2 regions of the Nodularia chucula CCY0103 genome follow, and region 2 is predicted to be linked to the other one. Evidence: predicted binding sites of a transcription regulator. Region 2 holds the regulator's gene; the other holds the start of a gene.

Region 1 (5,450 bases), on a different contig from region 2:
AACAATGTTTTTGCATTTTGCATATATTGGACTGTGCTTGCTATCGATTGTTATATCTTTCTATGTGAAAACTCAACTTGAGAAATTTTTACAACAAAATACAGCGATCTCAGATGAAAAATCTCTAGAAGACTATAAAAATGTAGTACGTCTTAATATGTATGGAGCGCTGGCTCAAATAATTATACTTGTTGGTGCATTTGGTAGTTGTATCATTTCTCTTATTAACCAAGGTTTTGCAGGAGTATTTTCATTATTTCTATTAGGGTTTGCTTTTACTTTTGGGAAACAGGTAAGCACGCTTGAAGAAAAAGCGCGTACCTTAACTTGTGCAAACGTGGAATTAGAGCGTCAATACACAAAAATCTCTCATGTTTGGCAGAAAAAGGCTCTTCCTGATTTCTAAATTTGGCTCTTCTGTGTGTTAAATCATATCTATGTTGTAACATCACATACACACATACAATTAACGGCATTGCTGGCTGAATCAAACTACGAAATGCCAAAATTACCATTTTCTTTCTTCGTACCTTTGCGCCTTTGCGTGGTACATCATAGCCCCTCCTCGCTTGCGGGGAGGGGCTAGGGGTGGGGTTCTTGTATCTCACTTCAAGGATAAAGACCTCTATCAGCAAGCGCCTGTGCAACTCTACCCACACCCAAGGTATAAGCTGCTAAACGTAGAGGAATTTGCCTAATCTTTGACTGCTGAATCACGTGTTGATAGGCTTGCACCATTAACTTTTCCATTTCATGATTCACACGTTCCTCATCCCAAAACAGATAAGAAAGACCCTGCACCCATTCCAAATAACTAACAACAACACCCCCAGCATTAGCTAAAATATCTGGTAGCACGGTTACACCATGCGCTTCTAGAAATTGATTAGCTTCCAAAGTCACTGGACCATTAGCAGCTTCTGCGACAATGTGCGCTTGTACCAGATTCACATTTTCTTTGGTAATTTGATTCTCCAAAGCTGCTGGAATCAAAACATCGCAATCTAAAGTTAGTAAATCTGCATTGCTAATGGGTGTTGTTTGCGGAAAACCTGCAATACTTTTATTATTTTCGGCAGCGTAGGCTTTTAATGCTGGAATATCAAGACCATCTGGGGAATAAATACCCCCTGAACCTGTGGAGACAGCTAAAATCTTCGCTCCTGCTTCGTGTAATAATTCTGCTGCTGCACCTCCGACATTACCGAAACCTTGAATCACTACTCGCACTCCTGCAAGGGATTTACCTTGGGTGGCTAATGCCTCACGGACAATAATCATGACACCTCTGCCAGTGGCCATTTCTCTTCCCAAGGAACCACCAATAGAAAGGGGTTTACCAGTAACTACTCCGGGGACAGAATGACCAACGTTGACAGAATAAGTATCCATCATCCAAGCCATCTCACGGGCGGAAGTACCCATATCTGGGGCGGGTATATCTACAGAGGGACCAATATCTTTAATTAATTCGCTGATATAGCGGCGACTGATTCTTTCTAATTCTCCCACACTATAACTTTTGGGATTTATGGCTATCCCTCCCTTCGCACCGCCATAGGGTATACCCAATAACGCACATTTCCATGTCATCAACATGGCTAAGGCGGAAACTTCCCGCAATGTCACAGCCGGATGGTAACGAATCCCACCTTTATAGGGGCCTAAAATATCCGAGTGTTGTACCCGATGTCCGGCTAGAACTTGGATTTCACCATTATCTAGTTTCACGGGTATGGAAACTGTGACTACTTTGCGGGGATTACTGAGAATTGCCAATACACCTTGATCTAGCTTTAATTCTTTACCTGCTGCGTCTAAGTAACTACAAGCTTGATCAAATGGGCAAATGTGCGCTGGAGTAGCAGCTTCAAACGGTAAGGGAGATGTGAAAACCATAAAATCTTCTCCTAGTCGCGGTATCTTCGCGTACTGGATATGTATGAGATGATCTTATCCTAGACTGGAGAAAAAATGGTGATTTTGTAGTTTTTGTTACAATTTAATTTGTTAACGCAGAGGGGCGCGGAGGGAAGCGCAAAGGTTCGCGGAGTCTTAGATTTCGTTGGTGAAGTTGCCATGTAGTCCATAGGGAATATGATGTTTGAGATGCAGTCTGGCTACTGTACCTTTATTGAAGTTATTGGCATCTAAGATTACTAAGTCTGACCGATTATCTGTAGCATCATATACTAAGGCTAAGACCCAGCCATCATCTTCTTTTTGTGCATCTGGGCGGGGGACAAATATCGGCTCACCGATGAAACCACGGGGCGCAGCGCTCCAAAGTTGTCTTTCTCCAGATTTTAAATCGATTTTTAGTAATGCTTGCAGGGGAGCGTTACCTGTTTCCCCATGCGCTGCACCTATGTATAAATATTGGTAATCTCTTCCAACAAGCTCAGGATTTATACTGGGAAATTCACAACAGCGATTCTCAATCATTTTTTGGCAAACTTTCCCATTCTCAAGATTAATATGGAAGCGCCACAGTTGACCAGGTGATATTGCTTCAAAATTAACTTGGCGAAAGTCGCTGGCTGGTTCTACTTCTGGGAGTGTTTCGTAACAAATGGAGTCAATGACAATTTCATTATCTACTTCAAAAGCATTTGCGTGGTGAAATACAAAGCCTGACTGAGTTTCGAGAATTTTTACCCCTGCTTGAGTGTGACGGGGAATCACTATAATTTGAGTGGGTTGATTTGGCTGAAATTTGATACATTCTCCAGCCGCACGTATTCCCAAGGCTAAGGGTATGGGGTTAAAGGTGACGGGATTTTGAAAGAAAATACAGTAATTGGGAGTAATGACAAAATCGTGAATGAAACAGAAACCCGGAACACTATGAGCGTGTTTTCTGACAACTTTGCCGTCTGGGTTGAGTTCAAATATCGTAATTGTGGTGGATAGTCCGGGTTTAATGGAGAAATTTACTAGACAAGGTGCGCCACCGTCTTGGTTACAACTAGGGTCAAAGCGGGGATGGGCGCTGAAAGCTTCACCTGTTGAGAGTACACCATCGAAATATTCTTTACCTAAAGTTTCTAATGTCTGGGGGTCAAGTTGATGGGGTTCTGCTGCTTCCCAGAGTGCTAAAAGTTTACCACCCCAATAGATAACGTTAGTATTGGCAATATTTTTAATTTTGAAGTCGAAAATATTCGCTAACCAACCGCCGGGTTTTTGCGTACCAAAGACACCTCTGTACAAGATTTTTCCCGCTTGTTGTTCTGCTAAATAGCCTTCTGTGCGGACAAAGCGGTTACGGAAATGGGCGCGACCATTCGCAAAGCTGATGCGGCTAATCATTCCATCGCCATCAAAGGGGTGATGAATCGATTGTCCATTGATATCGAGTAAACCGGGACCATTTCTAAATAATGTCCCTTGTAGTTCTGGGGGAATTTGTCCTTCTACATCATCAATCCAATAGTCATATTCTTGGGTCAGGGATTTATATCCTCCTTGCCAATCTTCACGAGTATAGGATTTTTCGGGACTTAAATTTTCTTCTGTTTTTAAGGTTTGCATCTGTTGTTAAATTTGATGGAAAATATGGATTAGGTCACGCACCAGCGTAGCGTTCGCGTAGCTTGCTGTAAGCTCTAGCACGAAGTGCGTTAGGCGCAGAGACGCAAAGGTAAGAAGGAAAATTAAGGTGCTTATTAATTAGGGTAATAAGTTGGTTAACAATGCTTCCTCTCCATTAGTTATCGCAGCTGGTTGTAATGTTGGTAAATCGGCTTGCGGGTCGTTAGCAGGTAACCAACGAATGAAGGGTAATGGTAATAGTGTGCTGAGGTTTGTGATAATCACTAATAGCCACAGTAGTTCAAAGTTCGTTTCGGTGATACCTAGCCAGTGCATGATGATGGCTCCAAATTCGTATGAAACCATATTTGCTAAGTTAGAAACTGACATGAGTACAGCAAATAATGTGGCTTCTACTCCTGGTGGACATAATCTTGCTGCTAAGACTAATACTGGCATATAGGCGATTTGTCCCATAACTGTGAGGATAAGGCTATCTCCTAAACTAAACCAGTGGTCATCTATACCTAATGTTCGGTTGGTATGAGTCACTAGCAGCAGCATTGTCATTCCCAAGACTGAGGAAAGCACTGTACTCCAAGCAAAAATGGTGCGGAATGACACACTTTTGAGGAAGCGTTGAAAAATCCAAATACCAATTAAGGATGCACCACTTGTTACCAGTCTTACCCGTCCTAAAAATTCCGGTTGAAAATGTAGTTCGTTGGTGCTGAAGAAGAAGAAGGCTGCATCAGCTGTGGGGGTGGCTAACCAGACAAATACAAAGGCTGTGGGTAGCCAAATGGCTTTTTGGGTGACTGCTTGGCGGAGTTGTTTGAGTTGATGTTTGGTGCTGAGAGGATTATTGCTGTGATTGTCTTGAGTATTTTTTCTAATTGGGGTTTCAGCGATTAACCAAGCTACTGCGGAAACGATGAGGGGAAATGAAGCGGTAATCCAAAATACGGTGCGAGTGGTGAAATGTTCTAATAGCATTCCGCTAAAGTACGCTGTGAGTAAACCCCCCAATGCGGAAGCACCCCAACATAAGGATTGTAATGAACCAGCAGATGCTTGTGATTCTACTCTGGCTCTTTCCACAACTAATGAGTCAACTATGACATCACTGACTGCGACGGAAAGAGAACCAAGGGCGATCGCCAATGTCGCTGCCCAGCTACTATGAACTATGGTGGCTAAACATACCCAAGAAATCGCTCCTAATAACCCAGAGAGGATTAAATAGGGACGGCGACGGTAGCCAAATATAGGTAAGCCATCGGAAATAAAGCCAAACACTGGTTTGATTATCCAAGGTAAAGCGACAATTCCCAATAGTGCGGACACTTGAGCCGGACTCAGTAGCAATTCATCTTTGAGAAAAAAGCTGACAGCTAGACGCGCCAACCCTAAAATTCCTTGGACAAAGTAAACGGTAAGAATAGCAATTAACTCGGCGCTGGGTTCATGACCGAAGAAAATTTTCTCTTTTACTAAGTCTTTGACTTTGGTCAAGCCAGGGAGGTCAATCAGCATTTGATAAATATTTTTGAAGTTTTATTTACTTTTCTATCATATCTGTTTCTCAGAATCTCTGGTTATCTAGTAACTAGGCTCATATCTTGCACCAGGCGACTAGAAGTCGCGGCTACACAAGCGAAACCCACCTACGTGGGTTAACAACAATCAGCAATATTCCAATTGCTAGAGCTAGGTGCTTGCTTTACTCATGAGAAATTTGGCACAATAAAGCTCAATTCCCCACCGCCAAGTCAAAAATCATGCCTACGACTGGTACAATCCTCAAAAACAAGAAGACTCAACAATCAACCTCCACACTGATAACTGATAACTGATAACTGATAACTAAATATATGGCAGAAAATGAAAAAACAGCCTTAAAACAATTACTCTAC
Region 2 (14,050 bases):
CACTACGAGCTTTTAACTATTTGTTCAGTTTTAATTAATTATGGCTATTTGGTTGAGTTTGTGTGGTGTTGCTTTAGTCCTGAGTTATTTTTTGGGTTCTTTTCCCACTGGTTATATTGCTGGAAAGCAGTTACAGGGAATTGATATTCGCCAAGTGGGTTCTGGTTCCACTGGCGCAACTAATGTGTTAAGGACTTTGGGGAAGGGACCGGGAGCTTTTGTTTTACTGGTTGATTGCTTGAAGGGTGTTTTAGCGATCGCACTCATTTACTGGTTATTCTCTTTTGCTCCTAGTGAAAATCTTATCCCCTCACAGGTAGATATTCTCGTTTGGCAACCCTGGCTCATTACTTTATCTGGTTTATGCGCCATTTTGGGACACAGTAAATCTATCTTTTTGGGCTTTTCTGGTGGTAAGTCTGTGGCTACTAGTTTAGGAATTTTATTAGCCATGAATTGGCAAGTGGGTTTAGCGACAGCAGCTGTTTTTGGTCTATGTATTGCTGTATCCCGAATTGTATCATTGAGTTCTATTACTGGTGCGATCGCAGTGCCGATTTTGATGTTAGTTCTACATCAACCACTACCTTATATTCTCTTTGGCATTGCTGGGGGATTGTATGTAATTTTACGTCATCGTGGTAATATTGAGCGTTTGCTTGCAGGTATGGAACCTAAAATTGGTCAGAAGTTAGCACCGGAAAAAGCTGTTGATGGCTGATAGAGCAATTTCCATTCAAGTGAGGTAAACGCAGATGGACGCAGATAAACGCAGATAATTTTGTAGTTTTTTCTCGACTATGAAATTCTTTGACCCAATGGTACATTTTTATCTGGTTGAATTAACACAACTTCGCCATTTTCTACAACTACGCCTAAGACTAAGACTTCTGACATGAAATCAGCGATTTGGCGAGGGGGAAAATTAGTCACAGCCAAGATTAATCTATTGTTTAACTGTTCTAAAGAGTAAAGTTTAGTAATCTGGGCGCTTGATTTTTTTACGCCCAAATCACCGAAATCTATCCACAATTTGTAAGCTGGTTTTCGTGCTTGGGGAAAATCGGCAACTTTGATAATTTTCCCTACACGGATTTCTACTTTTTCAAAGTCAGCATAATTGATTTGTGTCATTTACCTGTGAGTTTCACTAGACCAATACCACCAAAGTATAGTCCTAAGACTGCTCCTGCTAATAAACTTTGGGTCAGGGGGTCAGTGGAAGGGGTAAGGACAGCGCCGAGAACTACTGCTCCCATAATGACAAACCGCCAACCGGAAATCATTTTTGTAGAAGAGACAATTCCTAAGTTAGCTAGTAATAGTTGGATAATGGGAATTTGAAATGCTAGACCAGTGCTAAATAACAGTAGCAGCACAAATTCAAAGTATTTATCAATTGACCACAGTTGGTCTACTACATCTTCACCATAGCTAATGAAAAAATTCAAGGCTGCGGGTATCAGCAGTAAATAGGCAAATACTAACCCAGCGAAAAATAATACAGTGGAACCCGAAACAATGGGACCAATGAAGCGCCGTTCTCGACGAGTTAGTCCGGGGAGAATGAACTGAAGAATTTGGTAGAGAATGAAGGGGCTAGAAAGTACCAAGCCACTGTACCCTGCGACTTTGATGGAGACAAAGAAATATTCTCCCGGAGCAAGTTGGAGAAATTTTACCCCCTGGGCTGGGACTTCTAGTAATTTCACAATTGGCTTCACGGCTAAAAAACAGCCAACCATACCCACTACGACAGCAATGAGAGAATAGAAAATCCGTTGTCTTAACTCTTCTAGATGGTCAAAGAGTGACATTTCCACTTCATCGGGAAAGTCATTGAGCGCATTCATTTCTGAGTTGCCGTATTCCTCCTGTGGTATTTCAGGAGTAGTTACAGCTTCAACATCTTGTAAGGGTGTCATGAGTCAGCTTAATAGGCAACATTTGTTAACTATTGTATCCGGCTAAGGAACGACTTAACTATGTTTTTAGTTCGATGAAGATTGTGATGGTCTTTGGGTTAATTGGGTATGTGCATCGGAATATTGGGCTACTTTGGCGGACATTTCTGGGTTGTAAAGTCGCAAATAGTTCCAGTAGTTGCCAAATACTTGGCGGACATAATTTTTAGTTTCATTAAAGGGAATGTCTTCGACAAAATCATCTGGGTCATTTTTCCCGATAGTCCGCAGCCACCGGGCGACGTTGCCAGGGCCAGCATTATAACTGGCGATCGCTAACATGGAGTCATTGTTATACTGCCGATGGGTATAGTCTAAATACCAAGTTCCCAAATTAATATTTTCGTTGGGGTCTTCTAAGTTGAGATTTTTGGTATCTAAGTTAATTTGAGGAGCAATCCATTCACCTGTACTGGGCATAATCTGCATTAAACCAGTCGCGCCGACAACGGATCTAATTTTTGGCTCAAACATCGACTCCTGACGCATCAAGCCAATCACCAGTAAAGAATTTAACTGCCGTTCCCCAGACCATTTTTTAATTTCCTGGCGATACAGAAAAGGATAGCGGGCTTGCCAATAAGTCACTTGTTTACTCAAAGCCTGATATTCCGCTTGTTCCTCCGGTGTTTCCCGGTCTTCTAAGCGAGAAATCAGGTTAATGGCTGAGAGATTTTGTCCCCTAGTTAATCGAATTAATCCTTCCGTAAATTGTTCAGCTACGGTGGGCTGGGTTTTATTCAAAAATTCTGTTTCCCATTGCAACCAAGCATCCCGGTCTTCACCTAGCAAATACAGTTCTTTAAAGGTTTCTGAACCGGCGGGAGGAACTGGACGTTGATGGGGAATTACTTCTGGTTGTAAGTCGCGCACAGTGTCAAAGTTGCCCACATTCAGCCCCAAGCTGACAGCTGAACGCCAAGCATAGTAAGAGTAAGGAAAATTACTTAGTACATACTCATAGGCAGATTTGGCTTCTGCGGCATTTCCTAATCTCGTTGCCCATTTACCTACCCAAAAACCTGCTCTGGGAGCCAAAATACTGCTATGGTTATCCGTAGCGATTGGTTGCGCCCATTCCCAAGCGGCGGCATAATTGTTCGCTTTGGCTTGCTCTTGGGCTTTGTTCCAGCGATACTCGGCGGCGTGATTAGAGCTACCATATTCAGTTAATAACAATTGCCAAGCCTGTTGAGCTGCGGCTGGGTTTTTCAGTCCTTCGTAAATTCTGGCTTTTTCTACTACGGCTCTACTTGCTTGTTGGGGATAATTAGTAATAATCCGCTCCAGGTAGACTAAAGCATCTTGACGGCTGCTGGCCAGTTCTGACAAACGTAATAAAGCTAGTCCGCTTTCGCTAGCATCGGGGAATTTTTGCACTAATTGATTATAGATGGCGATCGCCTTTTCCTGTTGCTGACCTCCTATCTGTATCCCCCTAGCCGCGCGGTAAAGATTACGGGGTGATTCCGGTGCTGCCACATAAGCCTCTCCAGCTTTAGCAAATTGATTATTTTCCCAATAAGCAGTACCCACAATTTCCCATTGTTCAGCTGTGAGATTAGGCTGTTTCACCAGTTGATCTAACACCCCCACAATACCAGCTCTATTAAAGGCATATTGCCCTAAAATTAACCTTAAATCTGGTTGATTGGGATTTTCTTGTAACCGTTTGTCAATAATATCCCAGGTCAGAGGATTAGACGGAAATTCGGCGATCGCTGTATCCTGATGTTCAGGAAGTGCAATCATATACAGAGCTTTAGCCTTTCCCGCCTCATTGGGATACTCTCGCAATACCCTTTGTCGCAAATCTGAAGCTTTACCACTCTCACCCAAGATATCTTCTGCCTGTGCCTGTTTCAATAAAATATAAGGGCCAAGACTAGGATAAGTTCTTTCTAATCCTTGCAACAAACTTAAAGCCTTGTCTGCCTCTCTGACATTAATTAAATCACTAGCTAACAAATAACGAGCGCGTTCTCTCTCTGGTGAACTAGAACCATTAGCAATAGCTTCTAATTTCTCAGCCCTTTCCTGTGGAGACAATGATAATAGTGGAAATACGTCGGAATTAGCTTGATTAGCTGTAGAGATTTGTTCCGGCGCATTTCCCACCACATTCAACCATCCTCCGAAATGTTTGGCAATTTCAGGTGCTGATACAACTGCCCCAGCTGAAAAGGCAAACAGTGCCGCACAAACAATGAGAGTGATGTGTTTTTTTTGCATTTTTTTCAGCATGAATACTTACTGGTGACAGCTAGATGGTAAGGTTTTTGGTCGATTTTTGTAATTTTCGATGCTATTTAAGGTGTATTTTATAGCAATACGACTAATTGCACCTCATATCTTTTAACGTTTTTGCTATCAACGTTACAATCCTTCAGGAGATTAATTAAGGCTTTTAGCATTTTACCGAAACTGGCAAAATTTCTCCTCTATTGATTTTTGTATAGATTTTGTCCAAATTTTAGCCAATTTCGCCCATAAAACCGGACTAATTCACCTAAATATCCTGGGAGTTTGACAGCCCTGTAGCTGGAAATCAGCGAGGAACAACCTACGATAGTCAGCTAAAAAAACAAAGCGTACTAACATATAGCAAGATATCAAAGCCGTGCTGATTAGTATGCAGAACCTGAGTAACGAAAGTCTAGAAATCGCCAAAAGTCTTTATCAGGCTGGAAAAATTAACTTTGAAAATGGCAAGTATCGAGAAGCTGTAGAAAATTTGGAAAAAGCCAGCGCTCTTTTATCTCGAAATTCTCCCCTTGGGGGTGAGGTAGAAATTTGGCTAGTGACAGCCTACGAAGCCGCCGGAAGGACTGAAGAAGCTATCACCCTATGTCAACAATTGCAACGCCATCCTTTCCCAGAAACTAGTAAGCAAGCCAAGCAGTTACTGTACATTTTAAAAGCGCCTAAACTGCAACGTCCCAGTGAATGGATGACGGAAATCCCAGATTTAGGAACATTGTCTGATAATGAGCGTAAAATTCGTGCCGCAGCCCAGCCCCAGAAATCTTCTCCTTCCCAACCTAATGAACCAGAATTAGTGGATTTGAGCCAAGTTAATACTCAAGATAATCGCTTTATTTGGGTAGCACTAATTGTTATTGTGTTAACAATATTCTATTTAACTTGGTTGAGTTTTTAGTCAAGATTAGTTACAAACATTTGACTTTTTGGGACATATATAGATGAATTATTCTAATTTGCGGAAGATTTTGCTCAGATTTATCAGGGGATTAAGTTTTGTTCTGAGCAGAATAGGTTTATTGATCAAAGTGACGACTAAAAATCTGATGAATAGCATATTTCCGCTCAAAAATCCGGTTTTGTGGCTGGTGGTGCTAACATCACTGCTACTAACTGGTTGTGTTGATTACGATGCAGGGGTAAACTTCAAAAACTCCAATCGTGGGGAAATAGTACAGCATATTAAGTTAGCAGAACGACTCACCAACTTTAGTGGCGATTATGTCTATGAATGGTTACACAGTATAGAACGCCGCACTCGTCAACTAGAAGGGACAACAAAACGAATTTCTTCAGAAGAAATTATCGTGAAAATTCCTTTTAGTAATGGACAAGAGTTGCAAGAAAAATTTAATGATTTTTTTAACTCTCGTACTAATCAAACAGCCCAGACTGTTAAGAAAGGATCGGCATCGGAACTACCGCAAATTGAATCTAATTTAATCATCGCGCAAAATAATTTTCTGCTGCTGGTGAGAAATCGCTTAATTTATGATTTAGACTTGCGATCGCTCTCATTAATTGCCAGCAGGGGTAATGTCCTCTCAGATACAGCATCAATTCTCGACTTAAAATTTAGCTTAACCACCCCTTGGGGAGCCAGAAATATTCAAAAAACCGCAACTGCTATCCAGCCGCAAAAGCAAGGCAAGGAATTAGTCTGGCAGATGAAAGCAGGGCAACTCAACCATATAGAAGTAGTGTTCTGGTTGCCTAGTCCTCTGGGTATTGGTGGTTTGTTAATTATCCTGTTTATCTGGGGAGGAATTTACTTAAGATATCGTTTTATGCCAGACCCCAGAGTGCAATTTGTCTCTGATACCAAGGTAGCAGTCACTAAGTAAGGCAGGAGTGTGGGAGGTGTGGGAAGTGTGGGAGGTGTGGGGGGAAAGATTGTTACTTCCCAATACCCAGTCCCCAGTCCCCAGTCCCCAGTCCCCAGTCCCCAGTCCCCAGTCCCCACTCCCTTCTTCACGGAGACAAACGCTGAATTTTCCAACTGTCATCGATGCGAGTATATAGCAGGCGGTCATGGAGACGACTGGGGCGACCTTGCCAAAACTCAATTTGGCTGGGAATAATACGGTAGCCTCCCCAATGGGGTGGGCGAGGAACTTCTTGATTTTCATATCTGTGCTGAAATTCCTGCAATTGTTGTTCTAACACTTCCCTACCAGCAATTACTTCACTTTGATTAGAAGCCCAAGCACCTAAGCGACTATTGGGGGGACGCATTTCAAAGTAGCTATCAGACTGTTTTGAGGAAATTTTCTCTACTGTTCCGACAATTCTGACTTGGCGTTCTAATTCTGCCCACCAAAAGACTAGGGCGGCTTGGGGATTTGTTGCTAGTTCTTGTCCTTTATGACTGTTGTAGTTGGTGAATAAAACAAAGCCTCGTTCATCAAAATCTTTGAGTAGCACCATTCTGGCGGCGGGCTGACCATCCGGTGTGGCTGTGGCTAGAGTCATGGCATTAGGTTCAGGTAGTTGGGCTGCTAATGCTTGTTCAAACCATTTTTTAAATTGAATAAAAGGATTGGGGTTAATTTCGGTTTTGCTTAAACCTTCTAAAGTGTAATCTTTGCGGAGGTCGGCTACGGTTTTATCCATGTGTCAGTTTGTTTATTTTCAATAAGTTTGGTAAATAAAAGAAGTAGCCTATTGATTGGGCTGTTATCCCACACGTGACACAAAGCATTGTGAGTGCCAAACGTCTTCCAGAAACTACTGCCCATGTCAGAATTATCCGTCAATCGTGGCCACTCGGCTTGCTTGAAGGTGAAGTTAGTGCGGGTAATTTTGAGTGGCATTTCCAATGGCATTTTCGCCGAGGAGAATTGTCTGTTAAGCCTTCTCAAGGTCGGGCTTTGATTAAAGAGCCTCTTGGTCGTTTTTTAGAACAACAGGACTATAAGTTGGAGCCGGGGGGCGATTATGCTTTTACCATTAGGGCTGAACTTTAGTGATTAGCACTTTGCTGAGGATTAATTATTGGTGGTGAGGCGATTTAGGTATCTTTCAATTAACAGGAGGGCAACTATATCATCTATGGGTCTGGGTGGCTGTCTCATGCCCTGTGGGAGGAGTTTGGTTAGGCCTTTTGGGGGATACATTTGCCAATAGCGATCGCGTGCTTCTAAGGTGCTGTAGCGCTCATCTACTAGAATGATGCTCAGTTGCTCTAACAATGCTGCGCTTAATTGCTGTTTCCACTGTTTAGCGGTGGTTTGATTACCCATGACTAGTAAGGACACGGGAAACTGTTGGCGCAGGGTTTCAATGGTGGCGATCGCCTTTGGTGCTGTCACAACTTGGTGATAGTATAATTGCCTATCTAATCCCATGACTGCTAAACCACATTTATCTCTACCGGGATCGAAACCTAAGATCACTGGTTGTGTTGGTGAAAATTCACTGAAAGTCATAATAGGGGGGAGTAGGGAATAGGGAGTAGGGAGTAGGCTTGAAACTATTTAATTGTCAGCGTTTGATTATTTAATGATTTTTAATAATTATTTAACTGTCTGCTCAGGGTAAATTTTAAGTGCTAAAAACTACTTCACCATCAATTAAAGCTAAAAGTCTAATTCTTAAAGGTCCTGCTGTATAGGTATCTTCCATCGCTATGGCTTTGATTTCTAATGGTTGATCATACTGCCTAAGTTGAAAATAAAAGCGTAAATGAGAACCTTCTCTTAACAAACCCTCGACAATACCAGCATTACGCGCCCGAAATTCCGAGGCAGAAATCAGCAAATCCAATCGCTGTGATAGCTGATAAGGTGTCATCATTTTGGGATCAGCCGTACTTGTCGCTAGTATTTCACCTGCGGAAAATACCAATTGATTGCGGGCAGCATCTGCAAAAAATTCTATCTGGTTTTCGCCTCTCACATAATTACCAGCAGAAAAAATGCGGATAACGTATTCTCTCCCATCCTGAATCTGTTGACTCAATTGCTCTATTCTGTCTGGGGTAATCAGTAGAAGTTGCTTATTTGCTGGAATTTCCCCTGGTTCAGTTAATTGAATATTGGCATTTTGGTTAGCTGTTTGCAAAAGCTGCACAACTACTTTCTGGGCTGCACTAGGTTGATTGACACGAACCACATTGGCAGCCAAAACTTGATTACGAACTAACGCTAATTTACCTAAACGCAGGTCACGGTAAGACTGATAAAATTTTTCTAGTCTGGCGACTTCTTGCTCTAAATAATTCTGTTGTCTTTCCAATTCTTTGAGGCGAGACTCTCTCAGGGCTATCACTTCTTCTCGCGCCGTAATTTCTTGATTACGTTGTTTAATCATGCCATCAAGTTCAGCTATTTTGCCATCGCGCTCGTCAACGGCTATTTTAGCCTCATCAATGGCTTTTTGAGCTTCTACATAGACTCGTTCTCGTTCTGCCTTCAGTTCTTCAATAGCTCCCTGCAATGCCTCTCTTTGGTCATAAACGCTTTGCAGTTCTGTTAAAGCCTCTTGATACTGATTGACTACTGCACCTAATTGGCTTTGGGTACTTTTAAGTTGAGTTGCGGTTGCTTGTTGTTTAGCATTTGCAGCTTGCAAAGACTTGTTAATTACCTGTAACTTTTGCTCTGCTTTGCTTTGTTCCAGTCTAGCTGTATTTAATTCTGTTTCTACTTGACTTTTTTCGGTTTCGGCAACTTTCAACTGTTCCCTCTGATTTCTCAGGTCTTTTTGAATATCTTCTAACTCAAATACACCTTGGCGCAAGCCTTCATCAGCCGCAAATAATATCCCTAATGTGGAAGCCGAAATTAATCCGCCTGTAAATATCGTTACCAATACAGCAGTTTTTTTCGGACGTAGGTTAAACAGTGAGAGGCGTGCTTTACCCACCCGTGTGCCAATGCGATCGCCCACGGTGGCGATTACGCCCCCCAAAATTAAAATTGCCGCTATCAGGATGTACCCGGTGGTCATTGTGAGCTATCGTTCACTTCAGGTGTCGGAGGCATAATGCGTCCAGATACAGCCTACTACTTTCAATGATGATCTTGTAGAGGATGGGAGATAGGCAATACCGGAAATTAATCATAATTTTAGATTTTTCTCCAGCTATGGGTGTAATTTTCCAGAACACAACATTTGCCATCCCATCTCCCATAGTTCTAGGTAAACTGCTTACTCAACGTAACAGGTTTATGCACAGTAATCTTCTTTTTGTGGATAGAAATCATTTGTTTCTCTCGCAAGTCTCCTAATAAGCGAGTGACAGTGACTCGTGTGGAACCAATTGCTTCGGCGATCGCCTGATGAGATAATTTCAGATCAATCGTAATCCCATCTGTCGAAGGAACACCAAAATCACGGCAAAGAATTAACAAAAAACTCACCAACCTAGAACCCATATCGCGGTGAGCCAAGGTTTCAATCATCATCTCCGTCTGTAAAATCCGCGAAGAAAGGCCTCGCAGCATCAACATTGATAATTCTGGATTTTCCTTTAAGGCTTGCTCTACTTGTTCAATTGGCGCTGACAGTAACTCTACAGGTGTAAAAGCCACTGCATGGTAAAACCTATCGGACTTGTTTCCCGTCAGTAATGACAACACACCAAAAACACTATTTTCCCGTAGCAGTGCTACCGTTATTTCCTCTCCTGCCTCATATACCCTGGAAAGTTTCACAGCACCCTTCAAAAGAAAATAAACTCGTTCAGCAGGATCGCCGGGAAAAAATATTGTTTTATTGCGTTCAAACGTTTCTACAACTGGAGGAAATGCCCCCGTTGCCATCTGGCGAAATACATTTGCTAGGGCTTTGTCTTGTGTCACGATCATCTCCCTTCCCCTACCCAATGCCGGAAAAACAAAAACTGATTACCTAAGAATACACCTGAAAAATCAATAAAGCACCGTCAACCTTTCTGTGCATTCCTATACTTAAACCCATAACTTCATAGCTATTTGTTCACAATGATACATAATTTTTGCTGTTTTTAGCTAGTAGTTGTTATAAGTACTTACACAGTTCTGGTCATCAGGTTTTTTAGGAAAAAATTCACGATATCTTGAGAATCTCTTCAGGATTATCTGGAGAAACTTTTCATAAAAGGTTGATTTTGATCACGATTTTGGCAAATGATCTCGACAATGAAGACAAACTCGCGTCAGATTCTAGTATGCTCCTAATAATTGATCACATTTAAATTTTGTATGCTAAATCTGACTGGAAAAAACGCCTTAGTTACAGGAATTGCCAATAACCGTTCCATCGCCTGGGGCATTGCTCAACAACTGCATAAAGCCGGCGCTAACTTGGGTATTACCTACCTCCCAGATGAGCGTGGGAAAATGGAGAAAAAGGTGGCGGAATTAGTAGAACCTCTCAACCCCAGCTTATTTGTTCCCTGTAATGTCCAAGATGACGCACAGGTGCAATCCACCTTTGAAGCCGTGCGCGACCAGTGGGGAAAATTAGACATTCTCATCCACTGTCTAGCCTTCGCCAATAGAGATGATTTGACTGGTGGTTTTAGTCAAACCTCACGTTCTGGTTTCAAAACAGCGTTAGAAATCAGCACCTATTCCTTAGTGCAGTTAAGCGGTGCAGCCCAACCCCTAATGACAGAAGGTGGTAGCATTATCACTTTGACATATTTGGGAGGAGTGAGAGCAATTCCTAACTACAACGTTATGGGAGTAGCCAAAGCCGGATTAGAATCTAGTGTACGTTATTTGGCTGCTGAATTGGGGCCGCAAAATATTCGCGTCAATGCCATTTCCGCAGGACCAATACGCACCTTAGCATCTTCCGCAGTGGGAGGAATTTTAGATATGATTCACCATGTAGAAGAAGTAGCGCCCCTGCGACGCACTGTCACCCAGCAAGAAGTAGGGAATACTGCGGCCTTCTTGGCTAGCGATTTAGCCAGTGGCATTACAGGACAAGTTTTATACGTCGATGCCGGCTACGAAATAATGGGAATGTAATCATTAATTATTACTCCCTCCTGCACCCTGCCCCCTGCGTCCCTCTGCCTCTTCCCCCCTGCACCCTGCACCCTGCACCCCTGCCTCTTCCCCACACTTCCCACTCATGCAAACAGAAACCCTGAATTTAAATCAAACTGCCCGCGTTGCTTCTGTTCATCGCACTACTGGCGAAACAGATATCAAAGTCACGATTAACTTGGATGGTACAGGCATTTGTACCGCCGCCACTGGGATTCCATTTTTGGATCATATGTTGCATCAAATTTCTTCCCACGGGTTGATTGATTTAAATGTCCAAGCCCAAGGAGACTGGGAAATTGATGACCACCACACTAATGAAGATGTGGGCATAACTTTAGGACAGGCTTTTTGTCAAGCGTTGGGTAACAGAAAAGGTATTGTGCGTTTTGGTAATTTTCTGGCTCCCCTGGATGAAGCTTTGATACAAGTGGCTCTGGATTTTTCTGGTAGACCTCATCTCAGCTATGGGTTACAAATTCCTACCCAGCGTGTGGGAACCTATGACACTCAACTAGTACGGGAGTTTTTTGTGGCGTTGGTTAATCATAGCCAAATGACTCTGCATATTCGTCAATTGGATGGCATTAATTCCCATCATATTATTGAGGCGACATTTAAAGCTTTTGCTAGGGCTACCCGGATGGCTGTGGAAATTGATTCTCGTCGTGCTGGTACAATTCCTAGCTCTAAGGGTATTCTATAGTGTAGTGAGGCTAAAGGAACCACTGAAGTTCTCAATTGGTAATTGATTAACTATGTGGTAGTTGTAACATGAAATCTGATGTAGAAATCCCTGAAAATCAACTGAATACTATGGATAACCCGCCAGTAGTCCTAACTGCTGATTTGCGAAAAGTCTATCGTACGGGTTTTTGGATGAATCAAAAAATTGTCTCTCTTAAAAGCTGTTCTGTTAAGGTGAATAAAGGGGAGACTTTTGGGTTATTAGGGCCGAATGGCGCTGGGAAAACAACTCTTTTAAAGCTGTTGTTGGGAATTATTCGCCCTAGTTCTGGTAAGGGTTTGTTATTGGGTAAGCCCCTGGGCGATCGCCATACTAAGCAAATGATTGGCTACCTCCCAGAAAATTCTTATTTATATGACTATCTCACTGGCTGGGAATTTCTGGAATTAGCGGCGGGGTTGTTCCAAATTCCCCAAAAAGTCCAACGGGAAAGGATTCCGCAATTGTTGGAACTGGTGGGTTTATCTATGGTTGATGCGCGGAAAAAGCCCATGCGTCGCTATTCTAAGGGGATGTTGCAGCGTGTGGGGATGGCGCAAGCACTGATTAATGATCCGGAGTTGATATTTCTGGATGAACCCATGTCTGGTTTAGATCCTTTGGGACGCTACCAAATGCGGGAAATTATTCTTTCACTGAAAGCCGCAGGTAAAACAATTTTCTTCAATAGCCATGTGCTGAGTGAAGTGGAACAAATTTGCGATCGCATTGCTATCCTTTCTAAAGGTGAAGTGATTTGTTCTGGTTCTCTAGAGGAACTTTTAGGTAATGACCAAACATACTACATCAAAGGTCGGGGCGGTGACTCTGAGGTTTTGAAACAGTGGATACCTAATCTAACCTTTGAAACTGATGGTTCTTGGCAAGGTACTTTACAAGAAGATTACTATGATTTTCTGGCCAGTCTACGTTTAATGAACGGGCAAATAATTTCTATGAAATTATCTCGTCATTCTTTAGAAGATTTCTTCATGGAACAGTTACAGCCAAAACCATCTGTTAATTAGATATATCTGGGGAGTAGGGAGTAGGGAGTGGGGTAAGGGGTAATTCATTTCCTCATCAGGGCTAAAGCCTTTATTTGAGGACTAAAGTCCTCACTACAAACTACTAATTCACAGAAATCAAGTGTAATTTTGCCACCATCTCACTCCGCGCCGAAACACCTAATTTGCGAAACATCCGTTTGAGGGCTTGCTTGACAGAATTTTGGGTAATCCACAGTTTCTCACCAATTTGGGCATTAGTTAAACCTTGTGCTACTAACTCAGCAATTTCTAGCTCACGGGGGGTTAAAGGACTGACTAATTGCGAATTAGAAATTTTGGCTTTTTTGGCTCGGAGAGTGGCAAGTTTTGCTGATAAATGAAGACACAAAGCGCTAAAATCAGCTAAGTCATCGGCATTAAAAGCATCAGTTCCTTCGTCACGGGCTAAGTTTAAGGTTCCCACAAGGCCACCATCACAGACAATCGGCCCAGTCATAACGTGTTCATGGTCTTGACGGGAACAGAAATGTTTCCAATCTCCTGGAGACAATAGTAATTGTTCATGGGCGGGAGCGTGTCTTTCTACTACATAGCGCCCCACCGGGTTATTCTCCATACAGACTGAGGGGATACCCTGAACATTCATTTCCTCAGTTAGCTGTTCATCAATCAGATAGATACCGCAATGTTGTACGCCAAAATACTCACGAATTTGATCCATGAGCGCCAGTCGTAGTTGCTGTTCGTTGTTGACATTGGCGATCGCTTGAAATACAACGTAAAGAGAATTAGGCATAAGTGTACCCACTTGGGGACTATGCAAGGCTTCATATTTACTTCTATGCTAATACTAGCCAAGATAAAACGCTAATATAGCTAGTCACGCTAGGAGAAGCTGATGACAATTACAAAACTTTCTGCTCAGGAACTTTTCCGGGCTGCTTACGAAAATCGTTACACTTGGGATAAGACTTTCCCCGGTTACACCGCAGATATTACTTATAAATATGATGACAAAGTATTTACAGGTAAAATTGTCATTGATGGTAATCTGAAAGCCGAAGTGTTGGACGTAGAAGATGAGCAAGCGAAAAAAGCCATCCA

The links. Region 2 encodes NtcA, which controls nitrogen genes in cyanobacteria. Its sites were predicted from a motif close to TNTGTANNNNNNNNTACANA; they were not measured.
Region 1: ACM0OP_RS07220 (Glu/Leu/Phe/Val family dehydrogenase) is a predicted target of NtcA. The motif match lies at 1,983-2,002, and genes of this name have one in related genera.

The regions. Positions count from the first base shown of each region.
Region 1 is NZ_CAWUOL010000016.1:41,270-46,719, reverse strand. Features, by position in the region: gene ACM0OP_RS07225 (hypothetical protein) at 65-406, shown strand; gene ACM0OP_RS07220 (Glu/Leu/Phe/Val family dehydrogenase) at 610-1,899, opposite strand; gene ACM0OP_RS07215 (carotenoid oxygenase family protein) at 2,056-3,534, opposite strand; gene ACM0OP_RS07210 (folate/biopterin family MFS transporter) at 3,673-5,070, opposite strand; gene ACM0OP_RS07205 (nucleotidyltransferase family protein) at 5,409-5,450, shown strand, end outside.
Region 2 is NZ_CAWUOL010000080.1:1,089-15,138, reverse strand. Features, by position in the region: gene plsY (glycerol-3-phosphate 1-O-acyltransferase PlsY) at 41-721, shown strand; gene ACM0OP_RS18580 (tRNA-binding protein) at 799-1,134, opposite strand; gene tatC (twin-arginine translocase subunit TatC) at 1,131-1,925, opposite strand; gene ACM0OP_RS18570 (lytic transglycosylase domain-containing protein) at 1,992-4,208, opposite strand; gene ACM0OP_RS18565 (tetratricopeptide repeat protein) at 4,597-5,124, shown strand; gene ACM0OP_RS18560 (DUF3153 domain-containing protein) at 5,168-6,070, shown strand; gene pdxH (pyridoxamine 5'-phosphate oxidase) at 6,198-6,839, opposite strand; gene ACM0OP_RS18550 (DUF3146 family protein) at 6,929-7,192, shown strand; gene ACM0OP_RS18545 (pre-16S rRNA-processing nuclease YqgF) at 7,214-7,654, opposite strand; gene ACM0OP_RS18540 (DUF3084 domain-containing protein) at 7,770-9,176, opposite strand; gene ntcA (global nitrogen regulator NtcA) at 9,365-10,036, opposite strand; gene fabI (enoyl-ACP reductase FabI) at 10,412-11,188, shown strand; gene hisB (imidazoleglycerol-phosphate dehydratase HisB) at 11,295-11,915, shown strand; gene ACM0OP_RS18520 (ABC transporter ATP-binding protein) at 11,984-12,964, shown strand; gene ACM0OP_RS18515 (LuxR C-terminal-related transcriptional regulator) at 13,068-13,742, opposite strand; gene ACM0OP_RS18510 (DUF3386 domain-containing protein) at 13,845-14,050, shown strand, end outside.